3 regions of the Thermaerobacillus caldiproteolyticus genome follow, and region 2 is predicted to be linked to each of the others. Evidence: riboswitches for the same ligand, from Rfam matches in the RefSeq annotation. Region 2 holds a riboswitch; each other region holds the start of a gene.
What was found. A riboswitch is a leader RNA that binds a small molecule or an ion and turns the genes downstream of it on or off. The one in region 2 is predicted to bind S-adenosylmethionine.
Positions count from the first base shown of each region.

Region 1: linked by a shared signal. The riboswitch ahead of ISX45_RS15295 (LLM class flavin-dependent oxidoreductase) and the one ahead of ISX45_RS13395 (methionine ABC transporter ATP-binding protein) in region 2 are both predicted to bind S-adenosylmethionine.
Region 3: linked by a shared signal. The riboswitch ahead of mtnW (2,3-diketo-5-methylthiopentyl-1-phosphate enolase) and the one ahead of ISX45_RS13395 (methionine ABC transporter ATP-binding protein) in region 2 are both predicted to bind S-adenosylmethionine.

Region 1 is NZ_CP064060.1:3,051,281-3,056,426, reverse strand. It holds gene qoxB (cytochrome aa3 quinol oxidase subunit I) at 1-107, shown strand, start outside; gene qoxC (cytochrome aa3 quinol oxidase subunit III) at 110-724, shown strand; gene qoxD (cytochrome aa3 quinol oxidase subunit IV) at 726-1,025, shown strand; SAM riboswitch class I at 1,122-1,229, shown strand; gene ISX45_RS15295 (LLM class flavin-dependent oxidoreductase) at 1,301-2,362, shown strand; gene ISX45_RS15290 (ATP-grasp domain-containing protein) at 2,364-3,326, shown strand; gene ISX45_RS15285 (amino acid ABC transporter ATP-binding protein) at 3,365-4,087, opposite strand; gene ISX45_RS15280 (amino acid ABC transporter permease) at 4,084-4,740, opposite strand; gene ISX45_RS15275 (basic amino acid ABC transporter substrate-binding protein) at 4,809-5,146, opposite strand, start outside.
Region 2 is NZ_CP064060.1:2,647,743-2,652,888, forward strand. It holds gene ISX45_RS13375 (carboxymuconolactone decarboxylase family protein) at 1-291, opposite strand, end outside; gene ISX45_RS13380 (hypothetical protein) at 389-562, shown strand; gene ISX45_RS13385 (MetQ/NlpA family ABC transporter substrate-binding protein) at 586-1,425, opposite strand; gene ISX45_RS13390 (methionine ABC transporter permease) at 1,442-2,110, opposite strand; gene ISX45_RS13395 (methionine ABC transporter ATP-binding protein) at 2,100-3,128, opposite strand; SAM riboswitch class I at 3,239-3,347, opposite strand; partial or broken gene ISX45_RS13400 (O-acetylhomoserine aminocarboxypropyltransferase/cysteine synthase family protein) at 3,455-4,416, opposite strand; gene ISX45_RS13405 (SCP2 sterol-binding domain-containing protein) at 4,548-4,895, opposite strand.
Region 3 is NZ_CP064060.1:377,001-382,146, reverse strand. It holds gene ISX45_RS02050 (1,2-dihydroxy-3-keto-5-methylthiopentene dioxygenase) at 1-270, opposite strand, end outside; gene ISX45_RS02045 (methylthioribulose 1-phosphate dehydratase) at 311-940, opposite strand; gene ISX45_RS02040 (2-hydroxy-3-keto-5-methylthiopentenyl-1-phosphate phosphatase) at 937-1,596, opposite strand; gene mtnW (2,3-diketo-5-methylthiopentyl-1-phosphate enolase) at 1,593-2,834, opposite strand; SAM riboswitch class I at 2,903-3,010, opposite strand; gene ISX45_RS02030 (pyridoxal phosphate-dependent aminotransferase) at 3,095-4,282, opposite strand; gene ISX45_RS02025 (carbon-nitrogen family hydrolase) at 4,379-5,146, shown strand, end outside.

The DNA.
Region 1 (5,146 bases), 400 kb from region 2:
TTATTATACTTGGTTTAATTCTTCGCTCGTTTGATGATGATGATGGTTACTACATTAGTGTGGATGAGATTAAACGCACCGAGCGTTTGGCACGGAAGGGGGCGTAACAATGGCAGAAGTTGCTCATCATTATGATGAAAAAATGCCGTTAGAATATCGGACAGAGGAAAGCCGCCTGAATATTTTAGGATTCTGGATTTTCCTTGGCGCAGAGGTCGCGCTCTTTGCGACCCTGTTTGCCACTTATCTCGTATTATTTCAACGCACAGGCCACGGTCCAACAGCTATGGAGCTGTTTAAAGTAAAAGAAGTAATGATTGAAACTCTTCTTCTGTTAACGAGCAGCTTCACTTGTGGGCTTGCAATTCATGAAATGCGCCGCAACCGTTTAAAAGGATTGCTGACGTGGCTGATTATCACCCTTCTTTTAGGAGCAGGGTTTATTACGTTTGAAATTAGAGAGTTTATTGATTACGTCCATGAAGGCGCGACGATTCAGACGAGCGCATTTCTTTCGAGCTTTTTCGTGCTTGTCGGTACGCACGGGGCGCACGTGAGTCTTGGAATTGGTTGGATGATTTTAATTATTATTCAACTTCTCCAACGTGGTTTTACGCCGCGAACAGCGCGAAAAGTGTTCATTGTTAGTTTGTATTGGCATTTCCTTGACGTTGTATGGATTTTCATCTTTACGCTAGTTTACTTGACAGGGATGGTGATATAAGATGGCAACGAACGATCACCATGAAACATTTCCTTGGAAACATGTTATTGGATTCGTTTTATCCCTTGTGTTAACGTTCGCGGCATTATGGGTCGTATTGTCATCGGGATTAGCGACGAAATTGATTATTGGCATTATTGTGATACTGGCAATGTTGCAAGCGAGTTTGCAGTTGTTTATGTTTATGCATATGACAGAAAGTGATAGCGGGAAAATCCAAACGATTAACATGGCATATGCCTTTTTTATCGCGATTGTTATTGTGATTGGTTCAATTTGGGTAATGTGGTTTGTAGTGTAATAATAAAGCTGGTTTTCCATTTTAGGAAAGCCAGCTTTAAATATATTGACTTAAAACATAGTTTTGTGGTAGGATTACTGTAATTTAATAGGGAAAGTCTTATCAAGAGAGGCAGAGGGAATGGCCCTATGAAGCCCAGCAACCGCTGACATTGGTCAGAAAGGTGCTAATTCCAGCAGAACCGTTTGTTCTGAAAGATAAGATGAAGCGATGAACAAACTTCTTCTTATCGAAGAAGTTTTTATTTTTATAGAGTAGTAGAGGGGGAGAGTAAAATGAGATACGGTTTTTGGATGCCTATTTTCGGCGGATGGTTGCGAAACGTCGAAAATGAGCAAATGCCAGCGACATTTGAATATGCGAAAAAAGTCATTCAAGCAGCGGAAACATGGGGTTATAGTACGACGTTGATTGCCGAGTTATACTTAAATGATATTAAAGGTCCTGAACATGATTCACTCGAAGCATGGTCAACGGCTGCGGCATTAGCAGCGGTAACGGAAAAAATTGAAATTATGACAGCAGTACGACCGGGATTTCATAATCCGGCAGTGACGGCGAAAATGGCGGCGAATATTGATCATATTAGCAATGGACGATTTACGCTAAACGTTGTGTCTGCTTGGTGGGAAGAAGAAGCACGCCAATATGGGGGCATTTTTACGGCGCATGATGAGCGTTATGATCGTACAGAAGAGTTTGTTCAAGTGTTAAAAGGGATGTGGACAGAAGAGGTATTCCATTTCCGCGGGAAATTTTATGAGGTGCAAAATGCTCATTTGGCGCCAAAGCCGGTTCAAAAACCATATCCCATTTTGTATGCCGGCGGTGAAAGTGAGCGAGGCAAGCAGGCGATTGTTGAGCATTGTGACGCATATGTTATGCATGGAGGGACAGTGGAGGAAATTGCAAAAAAGATTGCCGATATGAAAAAGAGACGTGCGGATGCAGGAAAAGCGCCGTTCCGGTCATTTGGAATGGCTGCATTCGTCATTTGCCGCGACAGCGAAGAGGAGGCTCTCGCCGAATTAGAGCGCATTACTGATGTGAAACAATCAAGCGGTTATGCGGGATACAACGATTTTGTCAGCAAATCGCAGCTTGAATTGCAAGTGAAACTACAAGATTATTCTGTATCTAACCGCGGGTTGCGCCCGAATTTCGTCGGAACGCCAGAACAAATTGCCGAGCGCATTTTAGCTTATGAAGAAGCGGGAGTTGATTTATTGCTTTTACAATTCTCTCCGCAGCTAGAGGAGATGGAGCGGTTCGCAAAGCAAGTGATGCCTTTAGTAGAGGAACGGAGACAATTATCGGCAATCAAAGGAGGAAAATAAGATGAGTAAGATTTATATTATCCATGAAAACCGCGAATGGACAATTCATTTAACGAGACGATTGGAAGAATTAGATTTGCCTTATGAAGAATGGTTTTTAGATGAAGGAATTGTTGATTTATCAGTTATACCGCCAGAGGGAGTATTTTATAGCCGAATGAGCGCTTCTTCGCATACGCGGGATCACCGTTTTGCACCTGAACTGACGGAAGCTGTGCTTTCTTGGCTTGAACGACATGGGCGCAGAGTGCTGAACGGAAGCCGGGCGTTGCGGTTAGAGGTAAGTAAAGTAAATCAATATATGGCGTTGAATGTTCATGGGATTCGAACGCCGAAGACGATTGCCGCTGTTGGCAAGAAACAAATTATTGAAGCAGCAAAACAACTTGGTTCTGCTTCATTTATTACAAAGCACAACCGTGCTGGAAGAGGACTTGGGGTGCAATTGTTCCACTCGGTTGAGGCGTTACAACAATATGTAGAAAGCACTGCATTTGAAGATTCCGTTGATGGAATTACGCTCGTTCAGGAATACATCCAAGCTCCTGAGCCGTTTATTACTCGCTGTGAGTTTGTCGGCGGGAAATTTATCTATGCCGTAAGAGTAGATACATCAGAAGGGTTTGAACTTTGCCCAGCCGATGCGTGCCAAATTGGCGATTTATTTTGTCCGGTTGGAGAAACAGCGGCTCGTCCAAAATTTGAAATTATCGACGATTTTTCAGACCCGATCATTGAAAAATATGAGCAGTTTTTGCGCGCGAATGATATTCATATTGCTGGCATTGAGTTTATTCGCGATCGAAACGGTGACATTTTTACTTATGACGTGAACACCAATACGAACTATAACTCGGAAGCCGAAGCACGCGCCGGGAAGTTCGGTATGCTTGAAGTGGCGAAGTTTTTAGGAGAGGAATTGAAACAGTTGTCGTCATCTGTCACTTACAGATTAACAAATTAAGAGTGAAAAAGCCCTTTTCTATAAAAAGGGCTTTTTCTTTACAATACTTTTGACAGAAACGATTTTGTCCGTTCGTGTTTTGGATTGTCGAAAATTTCACTTGGTGTCCCTTCTTCAACGATGTAGCCGCCGTCCATAAAAATGACACGGTCACCGACTTCGCGAGCAAAGCCCATTTCATGTGTTACAACGACCATTGTCATTCCTTCGTTCGCCAGTTGTTTCATGACGGCTAGCACTTCGCCGACCATTTCTGGGTCCAAGGCCGAAGTCGGTTCGTCAAACAGCATCACTTTCGGTTCCATTGCCAGTGCTCGGGCGATGGCGACACGTTGTGCTTGTCCGCCGGATAGCGAGTCAGGGTAGACGTTGGCTTTATCTTGAAGACCAACCTTTTTTAGCAGCTCCATGGCTTTTTCTTTTGCTTTTTCGATCGGCCACTTTCGTACTTTTACGGGAGCTAATGTAATGTTATCCAGTACAGTCATGTGTGGAAATAAGTTAAAGCGCTGAAATACCATTCCTACTTCTTCACGTACTTTATTAATGTCGGTATTTTTGTCTTTTAAATGAAATCCATCGATAATAATGTCTCCATCATCGAAATCTTCAAGAAGGTTTAAGCAGCGTAAAAATGTTGATTTCCCTGAGCCGGATGGCCCGATAATAACAACCATTTCTCGTTCCTGAATATGGGCATCAATTCCTTTTAACACTTGCAAATCGCCGAATGATTTTTTTAAATTCGTAACTTTAATCATTGGTTCGAATACTTCCTTTCCAAATAGTGTAGTAGTTTACTGAGGGAAAGGGTAAGAAGTAAATAAATGAATGCGACTGTTAAATACGGTTCCCAAACGCGATAATATTGTCCTTGTGCTGCTTTTCCCCAATACATAAGCTCGGGAGCAGCAATGACCGCACCGAGAGAAGAATCTTTAATTAATACGATAAATTCGTTTGTAAATGGCGGAATCATCCGCTTTAACGCTTGTGGTAAAATGACATAGCGCATTGCTTGAATGTGGGTCATTCCAAGCGAACGGGCCGCTTCCATTTGCCCTTTATCAATCGATTGAATCCCTGCGCGGAAAATTTCCGCAACATAAGCGGCAGAGTTTAATGATAAAGATACAGCCAGTGAAACAGTTGCACTCGGTTGGCTAAATAGAAGAGGCATTAACCCGAGGTGAACGAGTAACATTTGTACCAATAGAGGGGTTCCTCGGAAAAAGTTAATATACCATTCAAACGGCAGGCGGACGAACCGCTTTGTTGACATTTTGCCAAGCCCGATCGCAAGCCCGAGAATAGAGCCCGCAATAATGGCAGTGATAGATAAACCGATCGTTAATAAAACGCCTTGCAGGAAAAATGGGGCGTATTCTTTTATAATGTCAAAACGAAAGTCCATTCTCCTCACCTTTCTTATAAAAATTGCGTAACTAGCGATTGATAGTTACGCAATTTTTCACATGTATGTTATTGCTGTTTGGTTAAGTTATCTATGTTTGGTTCATGACCAAACCATTTCTTGTAAATTTCTGCGTATTTGCTGCTGTCGATCACTTTTTTAATTGCTTCGTCAATTTTCGGTTTTAATTCGCTTCCTTTTGGGAACATGAGCCCATAAAATTCAGATTCAAAGTTCGTTGGGTCTTCAATGGTTTTTAATTTTTTATCAGGATTGTTTTTTACATATTCGTTCGCTACCGCGTTGTCTGTGACAACTGCTTCTACGCCCCCGTTTAAAAGGTCCATAATGGCGACAACCGTGTTTTCGAATTTTTTAATATTTTTATTTTCTTTACCAAGCAATT
Region 2 (5,146 bases):
AGCAAATGCCGCGGCTACACCGCAAGTCTCCAAAATTTCCTGTTCCGATGCACCTTGATCAAGGCAACCTTTTGTATGATAAATCGTGCAATACTCATCTTGGGTAGCCAGACTAATTCCAAGCGCGATGAGCTGCTTTTCTTTTTTCGATAATGCTCCTTCTTCAAAACAAGCTTCCGTAAAGGCATTAAAGCTTCTAGCGATTTCCGGCAATTTTTGCGTAAACGTTCCCAACCCTTCTTTGTAATGTTGTAACGCCGCTTCTGTCGATGTATAGCTTTGCTGATTCACTACAAACACCCCTTCGAAAGAATCATATCGCTGTTAGTATGCTTAAAGGAAAAGGAGATTAAACAAGCGAATTCAAATATAGTGAAGTGAAGACAAAATGATGTTGGACAAATGGATATCAATGTTTTTAATGATGCTCCTTTATGTTATATTCGCTCTCGGTTCACTAATGTTTACCGACATTGCGGTAATTGTGATTTCTGTACAATGTTCAGTCATCATTATTACTTTATTAATCGCTGTTCTTGAAAAACTGCCGAAAAAGAAATAACGGAAGCAAAACTGCTTCCGTTATTATTTTTGTGCCGCTGGAATAACTGCACCTTTATATTTTTCTTTAATAAAGTTTTGAATTTCTTTCGATTGAAGCACTTCTACAAGCGTTTTGATTTCTTTGCGGTTTTCATCACCTTTACGTACCGCAATGATATTGACGTATGGGTTGTTTTTTGGCGATTCGACTGCGATTGGATCTTTCGCAGGGTCTAAACCAGCATCTAACGCATAGTTTGCGTTAATGACCACCGCATCGCCTTCATTGTTTTTATAGATTTGTGGTAAAAGACCTGCATCAACATCTGCTTTAAATTTCAATTTTTTCGGGTTTTCGACAATATCTTTAACCGTTGCTTTTGTTTTATCTACACCTTCTCTTAGTTTAATAAGTCCTTTTTCTTCCAACATTGATAAAATACGACCATGGTCTGCAACAGAGTTGCTCATAATGATCGTTGCGCCTTTTGGTAGTTCTTCAAGGCTTTTGTGCTTTTTCGAATAGATACCGATTGGTTCGATATGAATGCCACCTGCATTCACGAAGTCATAACCGTATTCCTTTTTCTGAGATTCTAAATAAGGAATATGTTGGAAGTAGTTCGCATCAATTTCTTTATCCGCCAATGCTTTGTTTGGCAATATATAATCTTGGAATTTTACGATTTTAAGATCAATTCCTTTTTTCTTAAGAATTGGCTTTGCTTGTTCTAAAATTTCCGCGTGTGGAACGTTAGAAGCACCGACGACTAATTTTGTTGTTTTTCCTTCTTTACTTCCTTCAGCATTGTCATTGCTGCCGCATGCAGCAAGCGCTAATACGAGCACAGCTGCAAATAATGCGCTAAGCCATTTTTTCATACTATTTTCCCCCTTTTTATCGTTTATCTATTTTAGAAGTGACAAAGTCACCAATAAACTGAATGACAAAAACAATGACTAAAATAAGAACGGTAGCCACAAATGTAACATCGTTATGGTTGCGTTGGAATCCCTCTAAATAAGCAAGGTTTCCAAGTCCACCCGCACCGACAACGCCAGCCATGGCTGTATAGCCAACAAGAGCAATCGCTGTCACCGTGATTCCGGAAACAAGAGCCGGCAACGATTCCGGAAGAAGCACTTTCCAAATAATTGTCGCTGTTGTCGCTCCCATCGCTTTTGCTGCTTCAATGACACCTTTATCAATTTCTCGCAACGCAATCTCAACCATGCGCGCGTAAAACGGGGCAGCACCAATAATAAGTGCTGGCAATGCCGCATTCGCACCGAGAATCGTACCAACGACAAGCTTAGTAAACGGAATCAATAAAATAATTAAAATAATGAACGGAATAGAGCGAAAAATATTCACAAACGCCGCAATAATCGCATTCGCCAGCCGATTCTCCCATATATTCCCCTTTGAGGTTAAAAATAATAAAAGACCAAGGATAATACCTAACACAAACGTTGCAACAACAGCAATACCAGTCATATAAAGGGTTTCTACTGTCGCCGCCCAAATGGTATCCCATTGCACATTCGGTAAGAGGCTATTGAACATCGGTAATCACCTCCACCCCAACCTGTTGTTGGCGAATATAATCAATCGCTTTTGCTACTTCCTCATCTGTTCCATCAATATGCACGAATAATACCCCGTACGAACCTTGATGGGTCTGCGAAATTTTCCCTTGAAGGATATTCACGTTTACTTGGAATTGACGAGTAAGATTCGCTATCAATGGCTGCTCAGCTGCCTCGCCAACAAAGGTTAATTGAATCACGTTCCCTCTCGGATATTTATCTATTAAATGAGCAATCGTTTCTTTTGTCTCTTCCGGTTCAATGACTTGTTGAACGAACCGTTTTGTAATTGTCTGCTTTGGTTGACGGAACACTTGAAGCACTTCGCCTTGTTCAACAATCTTACCGTTTTCCATGACGGCTACACGATCACAAATTTTCCGAATAACGTGCATCTCATGAGTGATGAGAACAATCGTCAAACGAAGACGCTGATTAATATCTACCAATAAATCGAGAATGGAATCTGTTGTTTGTGGATCTAGCGCTGATGTCGCCTCATCGCATAATAATACTTTTGGATTATTCGCCAAAGCACGGGCGATGCCGACACGCTGCTTTTGGCCGCCGCTTAATTGTGATGGATAGGCATTTTCACGTCCTTGCAAGCCAACAAGCTGAATGAGCTCGTCCACGCGTTTTAACCGTTGTTCCTTTGGAACTCCTGCAATCTCTAATGGAAACGCAATATTTTCACGCACGGTTCTTGACCATAATAAATTAAAATGTTGGAAAATCATCCCGATTTCTTGACGAGCTTCGCGTAATTCTTTCCCCTTAATATTGGCAATATTTCGATCAGCAACGATGACATTTCCCTTCGTGGGCTTTTCTAGTCCATTTAACATACGAATTAACGAACTTTTTCCAGCTCCACTATAACCAATAATCCCGAAAATTTCCCCTTCTTTAATGTGCAAGCTCACATCATCGACAGCTGTTACTGAACCGTTGCTAGATTGATAAATTTTCGTTACATTTTCTAATGTAATCATTTGCTTCTCACCTTCCTTTTCTTCACAGCTGCTTCCTATCTTCGCCGACATACTTAAAATAAAAAACCTTTCTGCTCAAGAGAACAGAAAGGCATTATCTCCTATTCTGTCTCTTATCTCTCAAAGCAATCGCTTTGTGTGAATTGGCACCATTTCAGCAAAAATGCTGACGGTTGCCGGGTTTCATTGGGCACATCCCTCCACCTCTCTTGATAAGAGCACTGAACGCGCTTTATTCAATTAAAACTTTAATCAGCTCAAGTAGTTTTATAAATTACAAGTGTGATTTTAACATGCATGAAATAAAGTGTCAACAAAAACTTTGATCATCGATACAAAGACAAATCCGAGGCAACTTCAGTAGCGGCTTGAATTGCCTGTTCCAAATCTTCAATTAAATCATCCACATTCTCAATTCCAACAGATAAGCGAATCAAATCTTCAGTAACGCCAGATGCTTTTAAATCTTCTGCACTCAACTGCTGATGCGTCGTGCTTGCCGGATGAATAATTAAACTTTTCGCGTCACCAGCGTTGGCTACATGTGACCAAAATTTCACGTTGTTAATCAGTTTTGCTCCTGCTTTCCGGCCACCTTTAATTCCAAAAACAACGACTGCACCAGCTCCTTTTGGCAAATATTTTTCTGCTAAATCTTTAGACGGATGTTGCTCATGTTCCGGATAAAGCACCCATTCTACAGCTGGATGACGATCTAAATATTCAACAATTGTTCGCGTATTAGCAATATGTTCTTTCATACGCACATGTAATGTCTCAAGACCACAAAGTTAAGCTGAAAGGCATTGAAAGGACTAATGGCTGGGCCTAAATCACGCAATAGTTATACTCGCGCCTTAGCAATATCGGCGGCAGGTCCGAACGCTTCGGCATAAACAAGATTATGATAGCTCGGATCCGGCGTTGTAAATTCAGGGAATTTTGGTGAGTTCCAATCAAAATTTCCACCATCGACAATAATCCCGCCAAGCGTTGTTCCGTTTCCAAGTAACCATTTCGTTGCTGAATGAACAACAATATCAGCTCCATGCTCAATCGGTCTGCATAAATAAGGAGTCGCAAACGTGTTATCGATAATAAGTAGGATGCCTGCTTCATGAGCAATCTCAGCTACGGCTTCAATGTCTAATACATGCAGGCTCGGATTGCCGATTGTTTCGGCGAAAATCGCTTTTGTATTTGGCGTGATTGCCGCGCGAAAATTTTCCAGATTAGCTGGATCAACAAAATGCATCTTAATACCGTACTCTGGCACCGTGTTGCAAAAACCGGTTGCCGGGCTTCATCAGGCCAGTCCCTCTCCGCCTTTCTTGATAAGAAATGTATAATCGTTTTATTTTTTCGAATTGTACCACGCCATTTTCTTTTCGTTAATTATTTTCTTAATATTAAAAACCTTTAGCGAACAAATCGATAAGGCTTCGCTAAATGAAAAATTGATTCTAAAAGAAGTATATGCCGAAAGCTTCCCACAACGGACAACTCTTTCAGGCGCATTTGTTGCTGTAATTTTAATTCTCCAGTTAAAAGCGCTTGAATCGCCTCTTCTGAACCCCGAATCGTTAATAGTCTTTTTTCATCTACATTTTTTTCCTCTTCCGTACCGTTTTTTGAAATAGCAAAAATAACATTCTCGTTCTCACATTCAAACTGAATATATACATGCTCCTCAGGCAAAAGCGGTAATAAATGATGTAACGTTTGAATCCTTTCAATGAATTGCTGAATAAGACTATAGATCCCCATTGTTTTACCAACCTCCCCCATTAGTCTCTTACATGTACATTCCATGAGAAAGCGCATGAATCCTTTGCTAACTTCTCGACAAATGACCAATAAAATATACAAATTAAACCACAAACTCTATACGTATTACTGATATTTCCTGAGAAATATGTGAAATAAAGGGTTTTTATGTCGAATTTTTCTATATTTTTTTAAAAAAAAGCTGCCCGAAAAGATCACGAAAATGTGATTTTTTCGGACAGCCTTATCTT
Region 3 (5,146 bases), 1.5 Mb from region 2:
TTGATCTAGGTTCGGTGTATTTTCGGATAAGGAAATAACGTCTTGCGCTTTATAGCCGCGGCGTGCAGAAATATCTGCAATTTCGTCTTTAAATGTCTCTAAAATTTCATTTTTTTCTTCATCCGTAAGCAAATATTTTTCGCGTAAATGTTCTGGGAGTTTGTTGATATCCCATTTTTCGTAAATAACCCCTTGCTCCTCTAAAAATTTGACTACTTCTGCTTCAGTGGTAATTCTTTCATTTGTTTCATGAAAACGAATCGTTGCCATCTTCTCTTCCTCCTAAAAATTTTTTTATAAAAAAGGGATTTTAGGCGAACGCCTTTGCTCCCTTTAGCAACAGTAGCTTGATGTGATAGCTAAATAAAAACTCGCACGCTTCTAAAAATTTTTTTGCTTCAAACGCATTTCGCCCCCATACAGTAATGCCGTGATTACGAATGAGAACCGCACCTGCGTCATCGTTAACATGTTGGGCAAACTCTTTCGCCAGTGTCGGAATATGGGCGTAATTGTTAATAATCGGAATGCGAATAACAGCATCTTCTTCCCAAAGACCGAACGCCTTAATAATTTCTTGTCCGGTAAACACGACTTCCCCGTTGTCACCGTATAATTCGGAAATGACGTTATTATCGATCGTGTGGACATGGAGGCTGCAGCCTGCGTTTGTTTTGTTGTAAATTTCCACATGCAAAAGCGTTTCCGCTGATGGTTTCAAATGCGTTTCTTCCGATGGATTACCGAGTGCATCCACAAGAAGAAAATCTTCATCAGTTTGCTTTCGTTTATCTTTTCCGCTCGCGGTAACAAGAAAGGTGAGCGGATCATCGGTTACTTTGATCGATAAGTTACCGCTTGTCGCAAAGAACCAATCGCGGGCTGCTAACTCCGCCTTCACATCAGCAAGCTCCCTCCATTTTTTCACAAGAGAACTCATACTCTCACCTCCATCTTCTCAAGAACATCAATCACATCAAAAAACGTTGTAAATGGTGTATGGGAAATACTAAGTTCATTGCATTTTTCCAGTAAGAAATCGCGAGCAATGACATGATCGGCTAATTTTGCCGCTGCCAAATCGGTAATGGAATCGCCGATGACGATATTGAATGCATCAGGTTTTGATAGCTTCCGTAACAGCGATGGTTTGCAACAGCCACAACCGTTATGACAATGCTCATCGCACGAATATGGCCAAACAATTTGAATCGTTTCCCCGCTAAAATCGGAACCGTTGCAGAAAATGAATTCTTTTTCGATAAGCCCGTCAAGAAGCGGATAGACGAAAAAGTCGATGCCACCGCTCACGACATACAGAGGAATGCCGTGTTGTTTTGTAAAAGCGACAAATTCACGAAAGCCGTCACGGATACGTGCCGTTTGTAAAATAAAGTCCGTAATCTCTTCCTTCAATCTCGAAGGAAGAAGGGAAAACATTTTTCCGACACCTTCTTGAACGGTCAGGCGCTGTGCTAGTACATCGTCTTTTAGCGTTTCCCATTCTGGCGGGGCAAACTGTTTCATAATCGCGACGATATTGTCGCTATTTGTAATCGTTCCGTCGAAATCGCAAAAAAGGATTGGCTTTTTCATGCTGTCACCTCGTGAGCACCCCATAAAGCAATTGCCTTTTGCAGTGCCTCACTATCTTTAGCGGCATCTTGAAGCGGTCTTCCTGCTAACACCGCATCAATGGCTGCGCAGAACGCTTTTCCTCCGCCTTCTGCTCCATCCGGGTGACCATGTACCCCGCCGCCTGCATTAATAACACTGTCGATGCCGAAATCGCGAATTAAAAGCGGTACTAGTCCCGGATGAATCCCCGCTGACGGAACCGGGAACGCTCGTTTCAATTGCTCATCTTCCTTCGTTAACTCAGCAGCAATGCCAAGCGCTTCTCCTCTATCAAGGGCAACGCTTCCATACGGTGATGGGAAAAGCGCAAAATCTGCTCCAGCAAGACGAAGCAATTTCCCAAGCAATAGCGGGCTCTTGATTCCATAAAATTCCGATGGTGTTAGCGCGCCGCTGATTGCCGGATGCGCCATAATTGGAATTGAAATGTCCTCATCTTCACGCAAACCTTGCAATACATCTAATCCATAAGCGAACACGTTAAAAAGAAGCACATCGGCATCTAGCTCCACTGCCCGCTTCGCTTTTTCTTTCAACTCGAACGTTTTCCCTGTTAAATTGACAGCGTACAATGTTTTCTTTCCCGTTTTTTCGTATATATCGTTTAACACCGCTTTTCCGGCAGCGATTCGCTTTTCAAACGGAGTTAAGTCATTTTCAAACAAAATTTCGTCATCTTTGACAAGATCAACTCCACCGAGTGCCTGTTGTTTTAACTGTTCCGACAAATAATGCAAATCGCGCCCGATAACGCCTTTAAAAATGCTCATGAGAAGCGGGCGATCATACACGCCAACTTTTTCGCGAATCCCGTCAATTCCAAAGCATGGACCAGGAAACTGCTTTTTCAATTCATCGGAAAATGTCATATCGATTAGCTTCACTTCTCCATCGAGCGATAGCTTGCCAAACACCGTTGTCAATATCGCCGGCAAATCAGCACTGAAATTGACGCTTGGATAAGCAATACGGACAAGCCCTCGCTTCACGCGTTTGCCAAGATACTCATTCACCCGCTCACTTTCTTCTATCTGTGTGACGCTGACGACAACCCCTTTATGTTTTCGTAATTGTTCTTGCTCTAACAGCGGCAAATCGGTCCAAGAACCAACGGTAAGGCCAAGAGCAATCCCTTCTGCTTTTTTCTCTAAATCTTTCTCATCATAAATGAGATATGTGGCAATTACTTGACTCATCATCTGTCCCTCTTTCTAAGCATCAATAAAAAAACCTCTTCATAAGAAGAGGCTAGATGTTCAGACTCTTCTTATCTCTCAGCATATCGCTGCAAGAATTAGCACCGTGCTTAACAACTGTTAAGTCGGTTGCCGGGCTTCATTGGGCTCGTCCCTCCACCTACTCTTGATAAGAATGCTTGAATCATGTATTCACTTTTCGAAATTTTCGCGGTAGTAAATTTAATTTGAATTATGACAGGGATTTTCAACTATGTCAATCATTTTTTTACGGCATGGAAAAGACCAAGCTTGGCAACGCGTTGTGCAGCTTCTTCTAAGCGCTCTTCACTCGTCAATAGACCGACGCGTACATACCCTTCTCCATGTTCCCCAAATCCGATTCCTGGGGCAACAACGACATGAGCTTTTTCAAGCAGGAAATCAGCAAATCGCTCCGATGTCCAGCCGTTCGGTACAGGTAACCACGCAAAAAACGAACCAGCTGGTGCTGTGACATCCCATCCGATTTGTTGAAGCGCCTTTACAAGTGTGTTCCGTCGCGATTCGTATAACGAAACAAGCTCTTTTACGCAATCTTGTGAAGAAAGAAGCGCGGTTGCTGCCGCCTCTTGAATCGCACCAAACAAGCTGACGTATAAATGATCTTGCAACAAGTTAATCGCTTCAATCACACTTTCATTCCCAACGGCAAATCCAACGCGCCAACCAGCCATATTATACGTTTTCGAGAACGTATAAATTTCAATACCGACGTCTTTGGCCCCTTTCGCCTGAAGAAAACTGATCGGTTTTTTCCCGTCAAATCCGATCGCTCCATAAGCAAAATCGTGTACGACGCAAATATCGTGTTTCGCCGCAAACAAAGCCGTTTCCTCAAAAAACTCTTTTGTCGCCACCGCACCGGTCGGATTGTTTGGATAGTTTAAAAACATTAACTTTGCCTTTTCCACTACGTCTTTCGACAGCTCACCGTAATCCGGCAAAAACTTGTTTTGCGCGCGAAGCGGCATCATTGCCATTTCTGCTCGCGCTAAAGCGACACCCGACCAATAATCCGGATACCCCGGATCTGGAACGAGAACGACATCCCCCGGATTTAATAAACATTGTGGAATCTCCACAAGCCCTGCTTTTCCCCCAAATAAAATAGCGACTTCTTTTTCCGGGTCAAGCTTCACCCCATATTCGCGTTCATAAAAGGCAGCGACCGCCTCTTTGAAAAACGAGTAACCGCGAAACGGCGAATATTTATGATAACGCGGATTAGCCACTGCCTTTTGCAGCGCCTCAACAATATGGGACGGCGTCGGTTGGTCAGGATTTCCTTGGCCGAGATTAATGACATCATGCCCTTGTGCAATGACTTTTCCCACTTTGTCAACGAGCGAAGCAAAAAACTGCTTCGGAAGGCTCTGTAATAGTTCTGATTGTACAAAATGTTTCATCGCTTACACCTACTCAAAAATTTCTTGAAATTCTAGTCAAACATCATATATCGTAAAAATCAAAATGTAAAGTTAAAATTTTTGAGGTGAACGATCATGACATTAAAAATCTCTTGTCTCCAGCTTAACATTGCCTTTGGCGATCCAGCTGAAAATCAACAGCGTGTTCAAACTGAAGTAGAAAAGCTCTCTGCCCAACGCCCTGACATCATCGTTCTTCCAGAATTATGGACGACCGGATATGATTTAACGCGCCTTGATGAAATTGCTGATGAAGACGGGGCGCACACAAAAGCGTTCATTAGCGAGCTTGCACGTTTGCATCACATCAACATTGTAGCTGGTTCCATCGCCAAAAAAACAAAAGACGGAATTACGAATACGATGTACATCGCCAATCGAAACGGCGACATCGTAGGCGAATATAGTAAACTTCATCTTTTCCAACTTATGGACGAACACCTTTACTTGCAATCTGGAGAAGCACCGGGATTGTTTACTCTTGAAAATACGTTATGTGCTGGCGTTATTTGTTATGACATTCGCTTTCCGGAATGGATTCGCGTTCATACTGTACAAGGAGCAGAAATATTATTTGTCGTTGCAGAATGGCCTTTACCCCGCCTTCATCATTGGCGCACGCTACTTCAAGCTCGTGCCATCGAAAACCAATGTTACGTTATCGCCTGCAATCGTGCCGGTCACGACCCGAATAATACGTTCGCCGGACATTCTCTCATCGTCGATCCGTGGGGAGAAATACTGGCAGAAGCAAAAGAAGAACCTTGTTCACTCACCGCCGAAATCGACTTGCAAAAAGTCAAACAAGTACGCAAACAAATTCCGATTTTTAGCGATCGTCGT